4 regions of the Megasphaera sp. SC8-1 genome follow, and region 1 is predicted to be linked to each of the others. Evidence: riboswitches for the same ligand, from Rfam matches in the RefSeq annotation. Region 1 holds a riboswitch; each other region holds the start of a gene.
The links. A riboswitch is a leader RNA that binds a small molecule or an ion and turns the genes downstream of it on or off. The one in region 1 is predicted to bind S-adenosylmethionine.

Region 1 (4,299 bases):
CGTCAGCCCGGCCGGTTGGGTAGCCGCTTCCCTTGATGAAGCGCAGGAACTGGCTGAACTGACGGCCGTCGTCAGCCATGACCATCCGCAGGCCATTAAGGGGGCCGTCGCCGTCGCCTCGGCCATTTTCCTGGCCCGGCAGGGGAAGGGGAAAGCGGAGATTGCCGCGTATCTCCGAAAGTATTTCTATGATTTGTCCCAAACCCTGGCTCAGATCCGTCCGTCTTATGGCTTTACCTGTACGACGGACGACAGTGTGCCTGAAGCTATCGAATGTTTCCTGGAAGGGATGGATTATGAAGATACGATTCGCAAGGCCATCTGGCTCAACGGCGATACGGATACGCAGGCAGCCATTGCCGGCAGTATCGCCGAAGCCTATTATGGCGTGCCTCAGGCGTTATGGCAGCAGGCGCTGCCTTATGTCGATGACGAAGAAATGAAGAACGTCATCCGGCAATTCTATCAAGATTATATTGGTTCGAGGGGGAACTCTTTTTGATTTCAACAGAGACAGGCAAGAAATATGAAAAACTCCAGCAGATTTTAAAGGATATGGGCAGCGTCGTCATCGGTTTTTCCGGCGGCGTCGACAGCACGTTCCTGACCTATGCAGCGCACCAGGCCCTGGGATCCCGCGTCCTGGCCGTGACGGCTGTTTCGGCAACCCTGCCGGGCAGTGAAGCGGCTGACGCCAAAGCCATGGCTAAGGTCATCGGCGTCGAGCACCGTCTGGTCCATTCGACGGAATTCGAAGATACGGAATTCGTCAAGAATCCGCCAGAACGCTGCTATATCTGCAAAAAGATACGCTTTACCTCACTGGTGGAGCTGGCCAAGGCCGAAGGCTATCAGTGGGTTGTCGATGGGGGGAATGTCGACGACCTCGGCGATTATCGTCCCGGCATGAAGGCATTGCAAGAATTGTCTGACTTCGTCCGCAGCCCGATGATTGAAGCGGGTTTGGCTAAAGCCGATATCCGGGCCTTATCAAAGGAATTCGGCCTCCAGACCTGGAACAAACAGAGTGCGGCCTGCCTGGCCAGCCGTATTCCCTACGGTGTGGAACTGACGCCGCACCGCCTGGCTCAGATCGATGCAGCCGAAGCGGCGGTAGCTCCTTATATCCAGGGGTCTCTGCGCGTCCGGTATCACGGGGATGTAGCCCGCATCGAAGTGGCTGTCGATGAAATCCCGTCGATTCTGGCTCATCGCCAGGAAATCGTCCGGGCCATCAAAGATACGGGCTTTACCTACGTCACCCTCGATTTGGGCGGCTATGAAATGGGGAGCTTGAACGACGTGATCAATACGGATGAGGAAGTAAAATAATATGGCTATTTCTAAGAAAGTAAAAGATGAAATGTTACAGCGTTTTCAGGACCAGTACGGTATCATGAAGCCGGCCCTGCATTATAACTCGCCCTTTGAACTGATGATTGCCGTCATCTTGTCGGCCCAGTGTACGGATGAGCGGGTCAATATCGTGACGGCTGGCATGTTCCCGGAATATAATACGCCGGAAAAGATGCTGACTTTAGGGTTGGAAGGCCTGGAAGAAAAGATACGGACTTGCGGCCTCTATCACAGCAAGGCCAAGAATATCCTGGCTAATTGTGCCATCCTCTGTGAGAAATACCACGGCGAAGTGCCCCAGACCTTCGATGAACTGGTGAAGCTGCCTGGCGTCGGCCGCAAGACGGCCAATGTCCTGGTCAGTATCTTGTTCGATACGCCGGCCATTGCCGTCGATACCCACGTGTTCCGCGTATCCAACCGCCTGCAGCTGGCGGAAGGCAAAACGCCGCTGGAAGTCGAAAAGGGACTGCAGAAGGCTATTCCCAAGGAATGGTGGAGCCGGGCCCATCATTGGCTCATTTGGCATGGCCGCCGGGTCTGCAAAGCCCGTAAGCCCTTGTGTGACAACTGCTTTTTAGCCGATCTTTGTCCGAGTTGTCAGAAATAAAATAAAATCATTGACAAGTAATTAAAAATTTAATAAAATATTACCAATACAGACAAAATTTCATAAGTAATATCAAGAGCAGCTGAGGGACGGGCCCGATGACGCTGCGGCAACCTGCCAGCGGTAAGGTGCCAATTCCTACAGGCTATTCCTGAAAGATATCGTTATGACTGAGGCGCAGCTTGGAGGCAGCGCCTCTTTTCTTTTGGCGTATTACGTACTTATTTTCACATTTATTCTTAGGGGGTATCTTCATGAACAACAATTCTTCTGGCGGCAAGGCCATCCGGGGACTGGATGTGCTCATCCTGGGGTTTGCCTTCTTCGCTACCTATTTCGGTGCAGGCAACTTGATTTTCCCGCCTCAGCTCGGCTTGAACAGCGGCAGTGATTTCCTGTCCGGCTTGGCTGGTTTGACGCTGTCCGGTATTTTCCTGCCGATTTTTACACTCATCATCATCGGCCTCAACGGCGACGTCCATGCCATTACCGGACGGGTAGGGAAGAATACGTATAATATCCTTTTGGCAGCACTCATGCTGGTCTGTACCTTCGTATCCATTCCCCGTACCTGCGCGACGGCCATCCAGCTCGGTATTCAGGGCAACCTGCCGTCGGCACCGTTCGTCCCGCTGGTCATCGTTTATTTCGTCATCAGCTTCTTCTTCGTCTCTGACCAGAATAACGTCATGGACCGCATGGGCAAATACCTGACGCCCCTCCTGGCCCTGATCCTGGTCATCGTCGCCTTTGCCGGTATCTTCAATCCCCTGGGGACGCCCGTCGATCCGGCTGTGGATTATCCCTTCGTCAACGCCTTCCTCGGCGGCTATAACACGGGCGACGTCCTGGTCAGCTTTATCATGGCTGCTGTCTTCATCAGTTCCATTTACGGCAAAGGCTATACGACTGTCGGCCAGCGCAATAAAGTCCTCATCTACTGCGGCATCGTTTCCTTCATCCTGCTGCTCATCATTTACGGCAGCCTGCTCTACATGGGTGCCTGCGTCAGCGGCGATTATGCCCAGACCATCGGCCGTGCGGAACTCCTGGTCGCCATTATCCAGCGCGTCGGCACGTGGGTCATGGTTCCCATGGGCATAGCCGTCGTCCTGGCCTGCCTGACGACGGCTATCGGTCAGGTTGCAGCCGTAGCTGAGTTCACCAGCACGGCTACGGGCAAACGCGTCAGCTACAAACAAGTGGCTGTCGTCTGCTGCATCTTGTCGGCCCTGACGGCCCTCCTCGGCGTCGACGGTATCGTCACCTACATCGGCTGGATCTTCGGTGTCTGCTACCCGCCGTGCCTGGCCCTCCTGGTCCTGGGCATCATCGGCCGCTTCATGCCCAATAACGGCGCCTACAAGGGCTCGGTATACCTGGTCACGCTTTTTGCTCTCCTGGAATCCCTGCCGGGCCTGAGCAGCCTGGGCTTTGCTAAGGACATCGTTACGGCTACGCCCCTGTCGACCTACGGTTTCGGCTGGATCGTGCCCTTCATCATCGGACTCATCGGCGGTTCCCTCATCGGCCACTTCGTCTCCAGCAAAGAACCGGTAGAAGCCGAAGCGAAATAACACTAACCACTAACCACTAACCACTAGCCACTAAAAATAGACTGCCTTTTGGGCAGTCTATTTTTCTGACTTGCATAATCGAGGACTTCTCTCTATAATTAAAGAATAATCTCGAGTAAAAGGGGGTAGTTTCATGGATTTGAAGAAATTATACATCAATGGTCAGTGGGTGGCACCTTTATCCGGCCAATATATCGAGGTCGAGAATCCGGCGGATAAGAGCGTCTTTGCTACGGTCGCTGCGGCCGGTGCCGATGATGTTGCTGCGGCTGCCAAGGCCGCGGCCATGGCTTTCCCGGCCTGGTCGGCTATGCCGCTGGAAGACCGCATCACGTATATGAAAAATTTGCTGGTCCAGATGATTAAACTGGAACCGCAGCTCGTCGACGCTGTCGTCAAGGAATTAGGGGCACCGGTGGCCTTTGCCCGGACTAACCATATCGGCTACCAGTTCGTGCGGACCCAGTCGTATATCGACTTGGCACCAGAATTGCCACTGGTCGAACATTTATCTCAATCCGTCGTCTATCGTCGGCCTTTAGGCGTTATCGGCTGCATCACCCCTTGGAATTATCCTTTAGGCCAGATTATCCAGAAAGTCGTCCCAGCTCTGCTCGTCGGAGCGACGGTCGTCCTCAAGCCGAGCCAGCACACGCCGGTGACGGCGTACTATCTGGCCGAAGCCTTTGACCGGGCCGGTTTCCCAAAAGGTGTCTTCAACCTCGTCGCCGGCCGGGGCAGCCAGGTCGGCAATGC
Region 2 (4,299 bases), on a different contig from region 1:
CGTGGACCCCAGAGCCGTAGAAACCATCGCCGAAGGCCTGGACCAGTATTGTAAGGACGAAGGCATCGAACACATCCAGGATATTGTAGGGGCATTGGAGATTCGTAGTTAGTGGTTCGTGGTTCGTAGGGGCCGTCCCAAAGGGCGGCCCGTTGTGGGAATCCCATTCACGAACCCGTCGGGTATATGTAAGACTCCCGTGACCCATTGGCATGAGCGGGCCGCCCTCCGGGACGGCCCCTACAGAAAAAGGGCTTGTCGCATACGCGACAAGCCCTTTTTCTATCATTTCTTATTCTTTTTTCTCGATGCGAAGTCGCCGCCGGCCTGGATGACGTTGACGACGACGATGAGGATGATGATCGTCGCCAGCATGACGTCGGGACGGAATCGCTGGTAACCGTAGCGGATGGCGATATCCCCGAGGCCGCCACCGCCGATGGCGCCGGCCATGGCCGATGCCCCGATGAGGTTGACGATGAGGACGGTGATGTTATTGATGATCGTCGGCAGGGCTTCCGGGATAAGGACCTTGCGGATGATCTGGAAGGGCGTAGCCCCCATGGATTCGGCCGCTTCGACGAGGCCGAAATCGACGTCGCGGATGGACGTTTCGACGAGACGGCTCAGGAAGGGGATGGCGACGATGGTCAAGGGGACGCAGGCTGCCGTCGTACCGATGGACGTGCCGGCAATGAGGCGCGTCAGCGGGATGATGGCGACCATGAGGATGATGAACGGAATGGAACGGATGATGTTGACGATGGTTCCAAGAATCTGATTGATGAAGCGGTTTTCCAGAATATGGCCTTTGCTGGTCGTGACCAGGGTGATACCCAGGGGAATACCGATGATGCCGCCGATGATCGTGGCGACAGCGACCATATAGAATGTTTCTTGAATGCCTTGGAGCATTAACTTAATTATTTCTTGGGACATAACCTAAAACCTCACTTCCAATCGGTAATGTTTTGATATACGAGAATGCCTTGGCCTGTGTTTCCATATCGCCCATGATGACGACGATGAGGTAGCCGAAGGGTTCATCCTGGATATAGTCGATGTTGCCATAGAGGACGCTGACTTCGACGTTGAACTTGCGGACGACGTCGGCGACGACGGGATCGTTGGTGGCAGCACCTTTGAAGCGCAGGCGGACGAGCATGTTGCGGTCCGGTGCAGGCTGATTGGTGACGCCCAGGTTCTTGATGCCTGCCGGCAGTTCCATGTTGATGATGGACGTGACGAAGTCTTTCATCGTCTGGGACTGAGGATTGGTGAAGATGTCGACGACGCGGCCCATTTCCTTGATGACGCCGCTTTCGATGACGGCGACGCGATGGCAGATTTCCTTGACGACGGCCATTTCATGGGTGATGACGACGATGGTGATGCCCAGGCGCTTGTTGATGTCCTGGAGCAGTTCCAGGATGGATTTCGTCGTCTGCGGGTCCAGGGCGGACGTCGCTTCGTCGCAGAGCAGGATTTTCGGGTCGCTGGCCAGGGCGCGGGCAATGCCGACACGCTGTTTCTGGCCGCCCGAGAGCTGGGACGGGTAATTGCCGGCCCGGTCGCTGAGGCCGACCAGGTCCAGAAGAGATGCGACTTTCTTTTCGATGACGTCTTTCGAGGCCCCAATCAGTTCCAGCGGGAAGGCAATGTTTTCGGCAACCGTACGGGATGATAACAGATTGAAATGCTGGAAAATCATGCCGATGTTCTTGCGTTCTGCCCGCAACTGGGATTCACTCATCTTGGTCAGGTCCTTGTCGTCGATGATGACCTGGCCGCTCGTCGGCTTCTCTAACATATTGATGCAGCGTACCAGCGTCGATTTGCCGGCGCCGCTCTTGCCGATGATACCGAAGATTTCGCCGTCTTCGATGGTCAGGTTGATGCCTTTCAGGGCCTGGACCTGAGCCGAGCCGCCGTAGGTCTTGGTAATATTTTTCAGTGTAATCACAATATCAACTCCTTAAAATAGGCGTAACTAGGGAAAAACAACAACAAAAAAGGCCGTCATACAGATGACGGCCGTATATACGGTTTCATTTCATCTGTCGGAATGTTCCGTTGGAATTGGCACCTTCCCGATAGGGGGTTGCCGCAGCGTCATCGGGCCAGTCCCTCAGCTGCTCTGGATGAAGGGTATATGGTTGTTGCGTCTTATAATAGCACGGATGGCCGGGCTTGTCAATGGAAAATCGTTATTGTGCCCAGTCGCCATGGGTAAAGACCGGCACCGTCGTGCCGTCTGCCTTGGTCCCGGTAATGGTCAGGTCCGGCGAACCGACCATGAAATCGACGTGGATCATGGAATCGTTGAGACCGGCTGCGGCGATGGCGTCTTTGTCCATATCGGCGCCGCCAGCCAGGCAGGTCGGATACGATGCGCCCAGGGCCAGGTGGCACGAGGCGTTTTCGTCGAAGAGCGTTTCATAGAAGAGGATGCCCGACAGGGAAATGGGGGAATGGTAGGGGATGAGGGCCACTTCGCCGAGGCGGCAGGCGCCTTCGTCGATGGCGATGAGCTTCTTCAGGACGTCTTCACCCGTTTCGGCGGCTGCGGCGACGACTTTGCCGTCTTTGAAGGTCAGGTGGAACTTGTCGATGAGGTTGCCGTTATAGACCAGGGGCTTGGTGCTGTAGACCGTGCCGTTGACGGCGTCGGCCTTAGGCGCGGAATAGATTTCTTCCGTCGGGATGTTGGCGTTGAACAGCAGGTGGTCTGCCGTCTCTTCCATGCCGCCCTGCCAGATATGGCCGTCCGGCAGGCCGAGGGTCAGGTCCGTCCCCAGGCTGTTGGTATAATGGAGGCTGGTGAAGTGCTGATCCGTCATCCAGGTCCGGCGCTTCTTCAGCTCTGCCAGATGGGCGTCCCAGTCGGCCAGGGCATCGGCACCGTCGGCGCGGGATGACTGGAGGATTTGCTTCCACAAGGCTTCATAAGCGGCGTCGGCGTCGAGGTCCGGATAGAGGAGCTTGGCCCAGATGGCACTGGGGACAGCGGCGACGAGCCACGTCGTCTTCGAAGCCATCATGCCGTCGATGTATTCCTTGAGGGCTTCGTTCTGGGCCTTCTGCTGGGCGAAGATCTTCTTAGTGTCGATGCCGTCCATGAGATACGGGTTGGCCGAGATGAGGCTGAGGAAGGCCGCTTTCTTATGGTAATAATAGAGACTGAAATCGCGGCGCCAGTCCGGCAGGGACTCGAAGTACTGCTGGTCTTCGTGTTCGTAGCGCAGGCGGGCCATGGCGTCAGATCGCCAGTTGCAGACGACCTGGGCGGCGCCGGCCGTATAGGCCTCTTTTGTCAAGAGGGCGACGAAGTCGTGCGATTCGACAGGGGCGTTGATGACCAGGGTCTGGCCTTGCTGCAGGTTCAGGCCCTTCTGTAAGAGGACGCGGGCATAAGCCGTTAATTGCTGAGTAGTTGGCATAAAATCACTCCTTAGTAGATGGGTATGAGATGGGAACTTTCCAGGCCGTATGTTTCCACAGGCGCCAGTTCAGGGCGCTGGCATTGATGGCCAGGCCGATGATGAGGCTGATCCAGTAGCCATAGGGGCCGTAAGACGTAGCGTGGGCCATGGCATAGCCCATGGGGATGCTGATGAGCCAGTACGTCACGAAGGCGACATAAGTGATGATCTTGACGTCCTTATAGCCGCGCAGGATGCCCTGGACCGGCGTACCGGCGGCATCGAAGAAGGAAAAGGCGACGGCATAGAAGATGAACATGCGGATGGCCCAGAATGTCTCGGCATCGCTGGTAAAGACCCTGGCGATGGGGTCGATGAAATGATAGGTCATGGCGATGAGCCCGAGGGCGATGACAAAAGCCGTCATCTGGCAGAGCACGGCGTATTGCCGGGCTGCGGCGTAATTGCGGGCGCCGACTTCATAGCCGATGACGATGGTCGCCGTCAGGCTGATGCTCCAGGGCAGGGTGTACGTCAGGGTCGAATAACTGATGGCGGCCTGGTTGGCGGCCAGGTACAGCGTGCCGAACTCGGCCATGAACAGGCCGACGATGGAGAACAGGCTCGTTTCGCAGAAGACGGCGATAAAGATGGGAATGCCCAATTCCAGCTGGTGATGGATGTGATGCCAGCTGACGGGCCGCAGGCGGCTCCACAGGTGATAGGACCGGAACGGTTCCATCCACTGCAGGACAGCTGCAAAGAGCAGGAAAGACAGCCACGACGCGATGGTGATGGCATAGCCCGTGCCGATGCCGCCCATGGCCGGAATGGGACCGGCGCCGAAGATGAGCAGGCGGAAGAGGAGAATCGTCAG
Region 3 (4,299 bases), on a different contig from region 1:
TGCCTGTTGCTGTTCCGCTGTCAAGGAAAAAGCTTCGTCCCGGGCAAGGCTCGGCAAGATATTCGTCGTCCTGGCCGGCCGCTGGCTCCAGCGGGCCAATCCCGTCGCACAGAGGCGGCGCATGAGATCGCGGCTGTAGCCTTGTCCCTGCCAATAAGAGACAGGGCCTTCGCCCTTGGCTTTCAAGGCCTGGAGCAGTTCCTGCTGGCGGCGACGGCCATGAAGAATAGCTTCCGTATCGTCGGCAGCAAAAGAAAGCCAGTCTTCCATCTTGTCGGCAATCTGGTTCTTATAACAAATCCGGCTGGTCAGGACCTGGCTGGCCAAAGCCTTCTCGACGAGGTCTTGGCCGAACCGGCGGCTCAGTGCGCCTTTTTCACAGCGCCCTTTTCCGGCCACATAGGTTTGTAGCCGCGCTTCGTCCGCTGTCTGCGGCTGGGCCGGTCCGGCCGATACGACATCGCGGCGGACCAGTCCTTTCTTATCGATCATGAACAGGCGCAGGGCATCGGACAAGTTGCAGACGTAGTAATCGCGGATCCAAAGGGCCGTGCGGATCATCTCTTCCTGGAAGCCGTTCTGCGTCGAGAGCAGGCCTTCAATGGGCTTCAGCGTGAAATCAGCCGGCTCCGCCAGGTGTTCCTGCAGGGCGACGACGATGCCTTCTTCCCGGCGATGACCGAAAGGCACGAGGACGCGGCTGCCGACGCGGACAGCCATCCCCTCGGGGACGATATAGGAAAAGGTCTGCTGCAGCCGCTTCGCCGTCGTATTGATGATGATTTCAGCAAACAAAGAAACACCTCCGTAGTTCGTGGTTTGTGGTTCGTAGGGGCCGTCCTGTCAAGGCGGCCCGCAAACAATGACACTTAAAAAGGGACCGCGCAGTGATGCGACAGTCCCCTTTTTTTGGATGTTCAGTTTATCGAACCGCCTCTTATAAGCCGGCTTCTTTGCGGAGCGTATCGGCTTTGTCTGTCTTTTCCCAAGGCAGGTCGAGGTCGTTGCGGCCGAAGTGGCCATAGGCAGCGGTCTGTTTGTAAATCGGGCGCTGCAAGTCGAGCATGGCGATGATGCCAGCCGGACGAAGGTCGAAGTTCTTTTCAATGAGTTCGACGATCTTTTCGTTCGGGACTTTGCCCGTGCCGAAGGTTTCGACGTGGATGGAAACCGGGCGGGCTACGCCGATGGCATAAGCCAGCTGGATTTCGCATTTGTCAGCCAAGCCGGCAGCGACGACGTTCTTGGCGACGTAACGAGCTGCATAGGCAGCCGAACGGTCGACTTTTGTGGGGTCCTTGCCGGAGAAAGCACCGCCGCCATGACGAGCCATGCCGCCATAGGTATCGACGATGATCTTGCGGCCCGTGAGGCCCGAGTCGCCCTGGGGACCGCCGATGACGAAGCGGCCTGTCGGGTTGATGAAGAGTTTCGTCTTGTCGTCGAACAAGCCTTCCGGAAGTTCCGGTTTGATGACGAATTCGAGGAGATCGCTTTCAATCTGTTCGCGGCTGACTTCCGGGCTGTGCTGTGCCGAAATGACGATGGTGTCGATGCGGACGGGTTTGCCGTCTTCATATTCGACAGTGACCTGAGTCTTGCCATCGGGACGGAGATACGGCAGGGTACCGTCTTTGCGGACCTTTGCCAGGCGGCGGGCCAAACGGTGTGCCAAAGAAATGGGCAGCGGCATGTAGTCGTCCGTTTCGTTGGAAGCATAGCCGAACATCATGCCCTGGTCGCCAGCGCCGATGGTATCGAACTTATCTGTATTGCCTTCCTTCTTTTCCAAGGCGTCATCGACGCCCATGGCGATATCCGGAGACTGTTCGTCCAAGGAGACGAGGACGCCGCAGGTATCGCAGTCAAAGCCGTATTTAGCGCGGGTATAACCGATATCGCGGATCGTTTCGCGGACGATGTGCGGAATATCGACGTAGCACGTCGTAGAGATTTCGCCGACGACGTGTACCATGCCGGTCGTTACCAAGGTTTCGCAGGCAACGCGGGCGTTTTTATCTTTTGCAAGAATGGCATCCAAAATGCTGTCCGAAATCTGGTCGGCCATTTTATCGGGATGGCCTTCGGTGACGGATTCGGATGTAAAGAATTCACGATTTTTAGCCATGAGTGATCCTCCTTAAAAAAAATTCCCCTCATCCATGACTTCATGAGAGGGGCTTCTAATCCCCATCTGCCAGTATATCACTGCTGGAATTAGCACCTTTCATAGCTGAAGGTTGCTGCGACATCACAGGGCCAGTCCCTCCGTCGTCTCTTGATGGTTCTTTATTTGGTTTGCTTATCCATTATAATTCAAGTCTGCCCTTTTTGCAAGCATTTTTTGTTGCAAAAAGCATTGTCTACTAGACGCTTCCCTACAGGCAGGGGTATAATGTCTACAGAAGATAGAAAGGATGATAGATATGACCAAATTGCGGCCTAGAGATATATTCTTCAACGACCCTTATTTTGATTATGCCACCTGCAGCAAACCCGGCGACCTGCGGCTGGCTAAGCGAGTCGAAATATTCGGCAAGTGGTATAAGACCCCAAACCTGGTGACGACCCTCCTGTCCCAGGAACGGCTGACCTTCAGCCGCTACACCGGCACGGACAAGGAAGACGCCCTGGTCCTGCGGATCTACGAACGGACGGCAGACCGGCTGCTCATTAATACGTATTATACGTCCCAACAAAACCCGGAAGAAATCTACGCCGGCACGATTCACCTCGAACGCTACGACATGGCGCAGACCATGGAGTCCTTTTCCTATATGGGCATCATCGACCTGCTCATGCTCCAGACGGACAGCCAGATTCTTGAGCTGACCAACGTCTTTGAAGATGTACAGATGGCCAAGCACGCTGTGGCCCACGCCCTGGGCATTTATCTCATGGCCATCTGCGACCAGCCCTGGTCTGACGAAGCCGTCACAGGCGGCCAGGAAACGCCGGCCATGATGATGGGCAAGGAAAAAGAAGAACTTCAGCAGCTGCGGGAGGAAAAGGCCCAGATGGACGCCGATAAGGAAGAGCTCCTGCGCCTGCGCCTGGAAGCCAAAAACCGTACGACGGTCCTGGCCGAACTGGAACGGCTGCGCCAGGAATTAGAAAGCGAACGGGCCGGCCGCGAACAGGAGCGCAAGCAATATGAAGACCGCATCCGCAAACAGGAACAGTATATCGAAAAGATCAAGGAAACGGCATCCGGCCAAATCGCCGAACTCCTGGCCCTGCGCAAGGAACTCAACAAGCGTCAGGTACGGCCGGACCTTTCCAGCGGACAGGCGCACCGGAAAGTGACGCCTCAGGAAGCGTCTCGGTCGGCCCGGGACCCGGAAGACCGCGGCCTGGACCTGCCTTCCTTCATGACCCAGCGCGACTATACGCGTCAGCTCGACCGCTTCCTCACGGGGCGTCAGCTTGCCCTGGCCGGCGGCGACCCAGACTGGCAGCGCCGCATTCAGCGCCGTTTCGGGGCCGTCGTCATCATCAGCGGCCAGCCGGGAGATGATCGGATGCTCAAAGAATCGGCTCTCTTAGTCATCAACATGGAAGACGGCAAGACGCCGCTCATCCGCTGGGCCATTACGGAAGCCAAAGAAAAAGGCTGTCCCATCCTCCCCATCGGCCCGACCAACCTCAACGGCTTCGCCAAAGCCATCGTAGGGCGGGTTAGTGGTTAGTGGTTCGTGGCTCGTGGCGGGCCGCCCTTTTGGACGGCCCCTACAACATTAAAACCATCTGCTAACCCCTAACTACTAGCCACTAGCCACTAAAAAGGACTGTCGCATGTGCAACAGTCCTTTTTCTGCAACCTATAAACTCTCATCAACCCTGTTTTTTCGCCATGATAGCCGCAGCGCGGGCTACGATGATGGCAGCGAGTTCGTCTTTATCCATTTTATCTAATTTTTCCATAGAGCCGTCCGGGAAAAGCAAGGTGGCGATGTTCGTCGTCCCTTTGAAGCCGGCCCCTTCGGCACTGACGTCGTTGGCGACGAGCATGTCGAGGTTCTTCTTCTTGAGCTTCTTCGTACCGTATTCGATGACGTTCGTCGTTTCAGCGGCAAAACCGACCAGGGTCTGATGGGTCTTGCGCTGGCCCAGGCCATAGAGGATATCGGGATTCTTGGCCATTTCGAGGGTCAAGGTATCGTCGTTCTTCTTAATCTTGTTTTCTGCCGGATGAGCCGAACGGTAATCGGCAACCGCTGCCGATTTGATGACCAGGTCACAGTCATCGTAATAGGAGTCGACGGCGGCTTTCATGTCGCGCGTACTGCCGACATCGAC
Region 4 (4,299 bases), on a different contig from region 1:
AGATTCTCGAACTGAATGAAGAAGGCATGTACATGACCGTCGAAGCCGGTGTCCGCACGGTAGACTTGCAGAATGCCGCCAAGAAAGTCGGCCTCATGTATGCCGGTGACCCGTCCAGCGCCGAAAGCAGCCTCATCGGCGGCAACCTGGCTACCAATGCCGGCGGCCTGCGCGCCGTCCGCTACGGCGTCACCCGCGACCAGGTCTACTGCCTGGAAGTCGTCACCCCTACTGGCGATATCGTCGAATGTGGCCGTATCCTCAAGAAATGCTCGACCGGCTACGACCTGGAACAGCTCATCATCGGCAGTGAAGGGACGTTGGGCATCATCACCAAAGTCACAGTCAAACTGATTCCCCTGCCGCCGTACCGCTTCGACGTCCTGGCCATCTATACAGATCCGCGCCAGGCTTTGCACATGGTACCGAAATTGATGAAAGCCGGCATCGATCCGACCAGCGTCGAATACATGGACAATTCCTACGTCCGCGGCTGTGCAGACTACTGCCATTACAAGGATATGCCCCACTACGACGACGGTATCTACGTCATCATCACCGTCGAAACCTTCCACGAAGATGAACTGGACACCAAGATGGACGCCGTCTGCACGATCTGTGAAGAATCAGGCGCCGCCGAAGTCCTGGAAGCGGATGACCGCGTCTGGAACATGCGCCGCAACTGCCAGACCTCGGTTGAACTGCAAAGCAAGGTCTTCCTCACAGACGACGTCGTCGTGCCGGTCCATAAAATTGCCGGGACCATCGAAAAAATCATGGATATCGGCAAGGACTATCCCTTTGAAGTCAAGATCAATGCCCACATCGGCGACGGCAACCTGCACATCGTCCTCTGTAAGATGGACATGAGCGACGAAGAATGGGAAAAGAACGTCGAAGAATTTCATCAGCAAGTCTACGCCTATGCCTACAGCGTCGGCGGCCGCCTGGCCGGCGAACACGGCATCGGAGCCAAGAAATTAAAATACATGGAACAGTTCACACCAAAAGGCGAACTGAAAATCATGAAAACCATCAAGCGGGCCATGGACCCGAAAGACATCCTCAATCCGGGGAAAGTGATTGATGCGTAAGAAAAAAGCCTGCCCCTGCGGCAGGCTTTTTTAGTTTGACGTTTGATGTTTGACGTGATGGTTTCAAATTTATCCCTACTTACATCAAACTTCAAACATCAAACCTCAAACTTCCCCAACAGCCGCATGGCCATGACGGTCATGATGATTAAGAGGACTGTGACCAGGGTAAAGGAAATGGTCAGGCTGAAGACACGGCCGATGAAGCCCAGTACGGCCGGTGCCAGGAGGATGCCGACGTAGCCGATGGTACTGACTGCGGCGACGGCATCGGCGATGGGCATTTCTTTTTGCGTCCCCAAGAGGGAGTAAAAAACGGGGACCGTATTGGCGCAGCCGATACCGATGAGGACGTATGACGCGAACAGTAACGGGCCGCCGCCGATGAGCAGGATTCCCAAAAAGCCGACAAAGGCGATGGGCAGGGAAAAAGCCAGGAGACGCCGCGGCCCGATATGCATGGTCAGGGAATCACCAGTCAGGCGGGACAGGAAGGCCGAAGCTGTGAACAGGGTCAGCCCCAGGCCGGATTGGGAAATGTCGATGCCCTTTTCCGTCGTCATGAAGACGCCACTCCAATCGTTGATAGAGCCTTCGACGAGGAAAGATATCGTACAAATCAGCCCAATGAAGACAATCGTTCCTTTGGGCCGCACGAAATGGCTGCCGCCACGGCTTTCATTCCGCTCACTGTGAAGATGGGGCGAAAAGAAGAAGACACAGGCGGCAATCAGGACGGCACCGGCCAGGGCAACGCCTTGCCAGGGCAACCGAAATTGCAGCATCAGGGCGAAAAAGGCAGCGCCAGCAAAGTTCCCCAAAGACCACATGGCCTGCATTCCCGACATGAGGCGCTTGCGGACTTTCCGTTCAATGAAGATGCCGTTGATGTTGACGACGACATCGAGCAGCCCCAGGGAGGAACCGAGGAGAACTGCCACCAGCAGCGCCGCAGTGTAAGCCGGCACATAGCAGAGAACGTTCAAGACGACGGCAATGGCCAGGCCGGCAGCAGTCAAAGAGCGGCGGCAGCCTAAACGCCCGGCAATAGAGCCGGCCAGCATCATCATGATCAGGGCTCCCAAGCCGACGGCCAGCAAAAGGAAGCCCAGATGGTCGTCGGGAATCTGCAGTTTCCGTTTTAAGAAAGGAATAAGCGACGCCCATGACGTAAAGCCGAAGCCGCCAAGGAAATAAAAAGCTTTGGCACTGTAAATCTGCCAAAGGATATCTCGTTTATTCAGCATTTCTATCACCTCACAAAAAAAAGCCGGATAAGAAACCACCCAGGCCTGCACCTTTATCGAAGAACGTGTTTACGTACACGCCCTTCCTCCGCTACAGGGCTGAAGTGACATCTTATCCGGTTCTATACCATACGAGTATAAGCCTCCGATGAGTTTTCTTATTATAACATAAAAAGAAATTTTTCTCAAGAAGCGCAGGATTGTCAAAAATTTCTTGACAGATTCCCCGCCAGATGATAACATGTACACCAACAACAAAACATTGTCTTTCATCAAGAGCAGTCGAGGGAATGGCCCGATGACGCTGCGGCAACCCCCTATCGGGATAGGTGCCAAGTCCAGCGGTATATACCGGCAGATGAACGAATCGCAAATTGAGCCGTCATCTGTATGACGGCTTTTCTTTTTGACCGGCAAACCCTTATATTCGTCATCCAGAAAGGAAATGATTACATGAATGCAACAGTAAAAAAACTCTTCGCCGCCGTCCTCATCACGACGACGTGCCTCTTTGCCGCCGGCTGCGGTTCGTCTTCCAATTCCGGTGCTTCCGGTGATAAAAAAGAAATCAAGATGGGCGTCACTGCCGGTCCCCACGCTGAAGTCATGGAAGAAGTCGCAAAAGAAGCAGCTAAACAGGGTATCACCATCAAAGTCGTCGAATTTAACGACTATGTCCAACCGAACAAGGCCCTGGCCGAAGGCGACCTGGACATGAACTCCATGCAGCACCAGCCGTACATGGACAACGTCGTCAAGAAACAAGGCCTGAAGATCACGTCTATCGGCAAGACCATCATCCTGCCCATGGCTGTTTACTCGCACAAATATAAAGACATCAAAGATGTCGCCGACGGTGCCAAAGTCACCATCCCGAACGACCCGACCAACGGGGCCCGCGCCCTGCTCCTGATCCAGCAGGCCGGCCTGATCAAGTTGAAGAACGGCAACTCCGTCGACGCTTCGGTTACGGATATCACAGAAAATCCAAAGAACCTCCAGTTCGTCGAACTCGATGCCGCTCAGATTCCCCGTTCCCTCGACGACACGGACCTGGCTTGCGTCAACACCAACTACGCCATCCCGGCTGGCTTGAATCCGCAGAAGGATTCGATCCTCGTCGAATCGAAGGATTCGCCGTATGCCAACGTCATGGCAGTCCGTCAGGGCGACGAAAACAACGAAACATACAAGAAAGTCTTAGAAATCTACCAGTCGGAACCGATCAAGAAATTCATCGAAGAACATTTCCAGGGAACTATCCTGCCGGCATTTTAATGGCTCATGACTTGTAGGGGCCGCCCAAAGGGCGGCCCGCCTGATTCATCTCAAAAGGGCTTGTCGCACGTGCGACAAGCCCTTTACTTATGGTATAATAAAGATTGTCCATCAGATTCAGAAAGGAGACACTTTTTTATTATGAAAGCCGTATTTGTCGATTTCGAGATGAACCCTATCGGCCGGGACCAGAAGGAAGCGCGCCGCATCTGCAAGGGTGAAATCATCGAAATCGGTGCTGTCAAGATAGACGAAGACGGGAAGGAAATCTCGTCGTATAAAGAATATGTGCTGCCCGAATATACGACAGCCATGAACCAGACCTGTCAGGAACTGACAGGCATCACCATGGAAATGCTGGCCGGGAAGCCCCATTTCCGCCAGGCCTTCGACCATTTCCTGACCTGGTGCAACGAAGGCTGCCCCAATGCCTACGAAATGTTCGCCTGGAGCGAAAACGACTGGCGCCAGCTGGACTGCGAACTCCGCCTCAAGGAAATCGACGAACACGACGACCGCGTCCGCTGGATGCTCGACCACTGGCAGAATTTCCAGCAGATTTACTGCAATCTCCTGGGCCTGGACAAAGTCATTTCCCTGGACAAGGCTGTCAGTACCCTGGGCGAAACCTTCGACGGCCAGATGCACGACGCCCTCTGGGACGCCCGCAACACATCCAA

Region 2: it holds a riboswitch for S-adenosylmethionine, as region 1 does, so the genes downstream of both, NOS26_RS09535 (methionine ABC transporter ATP-binding protein) here and NOS26_RS08260 (branched-chain amino acid transport system II carrier protein) in region 1, are expected to answer to the same signal.
Region 3: it holds a riboswitch for S-adenosylmethionine, as region 1 does, so the genes downstream of both, metK (methionine adenosyltransferase) here and NOS26_RS08260 (branched-chain amino acid transport system II carrier protein) in region 1, are expected to answer to the same signal.
Region 4: it holds a riboswitch for S-adenosylmethionine, as region 1 does, so the genes downstream of both, NOS26_RS05050 (MetQ/NlpA family ABC transporter substrate-binding protein) here and NOS26_RS08260 (branched-chain amino acid transport system II carrier protein) in region 1, are expected to answer to the same signal.

What each region holds. Positions count from the first base shown of each region.
Region 1 covers NZ_JANFQH010000027.1:1,918-6,216, forward strand. Annotated here, with positions in the region: gene NOS26_RS08245 (ADP-ribosylglycohydrolase family protein) at 1-502, shown strand, start outside; gene larE (ATP-dependent sacrificial sulfur transferase LarE) at 499-1,332, shown strand; gene nth (endonuclease III) at 1,334-1,966, shown strand; SAM riboswitch class I at 2,033-2,131, shown strand; gene NOS26_RS08260 (branched-chain amino acid transport system II carrier protein) at 2,221-3,543, shown strand; gene NOS26_RS08265 (aldehyde dehydrogenase family protein) at 3,677-4,299, shown strand, end outside.
Region 2 covers NZ_JANFQH010000031.1:98,591-102,889, forward strand. Annotated here, with positions in the region: gene NOS26_RS09525 (dihydroorotate dehydrogenase) at 1-112, shown strand, start outside; gene NOS26_RS09530 (methionine ABC transporter permease) at 286-939, opposite strand; gene NOS26_RS09535 (methionine ABC transporter ATP-binding protein) at 920-1,963, opposite strand; SAM riboswitch class I at 2,051-2,148, opposite strand; gene NOS26_RS09540 (aminopeptidase) at 2,208-3,440, opposite strand; gene NOS26_RS09545 (MATE family efflux transporter) at 3,445-4,299, opposite strand, start outside.
Region 3 covers NZ_JANFQH010000032.1:61,476-65,774, reverse strand. Annotated here, with positions in the region: gene priA (primosomal protein N') at 1-795, opposite strand, end outside; gene metK (methionine adenosyltransferase) at 938-2,128, opposite strand; SAM riboswitch class I at 2,188-2,288, opposite strand; gene NOS26_RS10155 (hypothetical protein) at 2,418-3,689, shown strand; gene coaBC (bifunctional phosphopantothenoylcysteine decarboxylase/phosphopantothenate--cysteine ligase CoaBC) at 3,835-4,299, opposite strand, start outside.
Region 4 covers NZ_JANFQH010000013.1:43,431-47,729, reverse strand. Annotated here, with positions in the region: gene NOS26_RS05060 (FAD-binding oxidoreductase) at 1-1,094, shown strand, start outside; gene NOS26_RS05055 (MFS transporter) at 1,193-2,341, opposite strand; SAM riboswitch class I at 2,608-2,706, shown strand; gene NOS26_RS05050 (MetQ/NlpA family ABC transporter substrate-binding protein) at 2,795-3,619, shown strand; gene NOS26_RS05045 (3'-5' exonuclease) at 3,761-4,299, shown strand, end outside.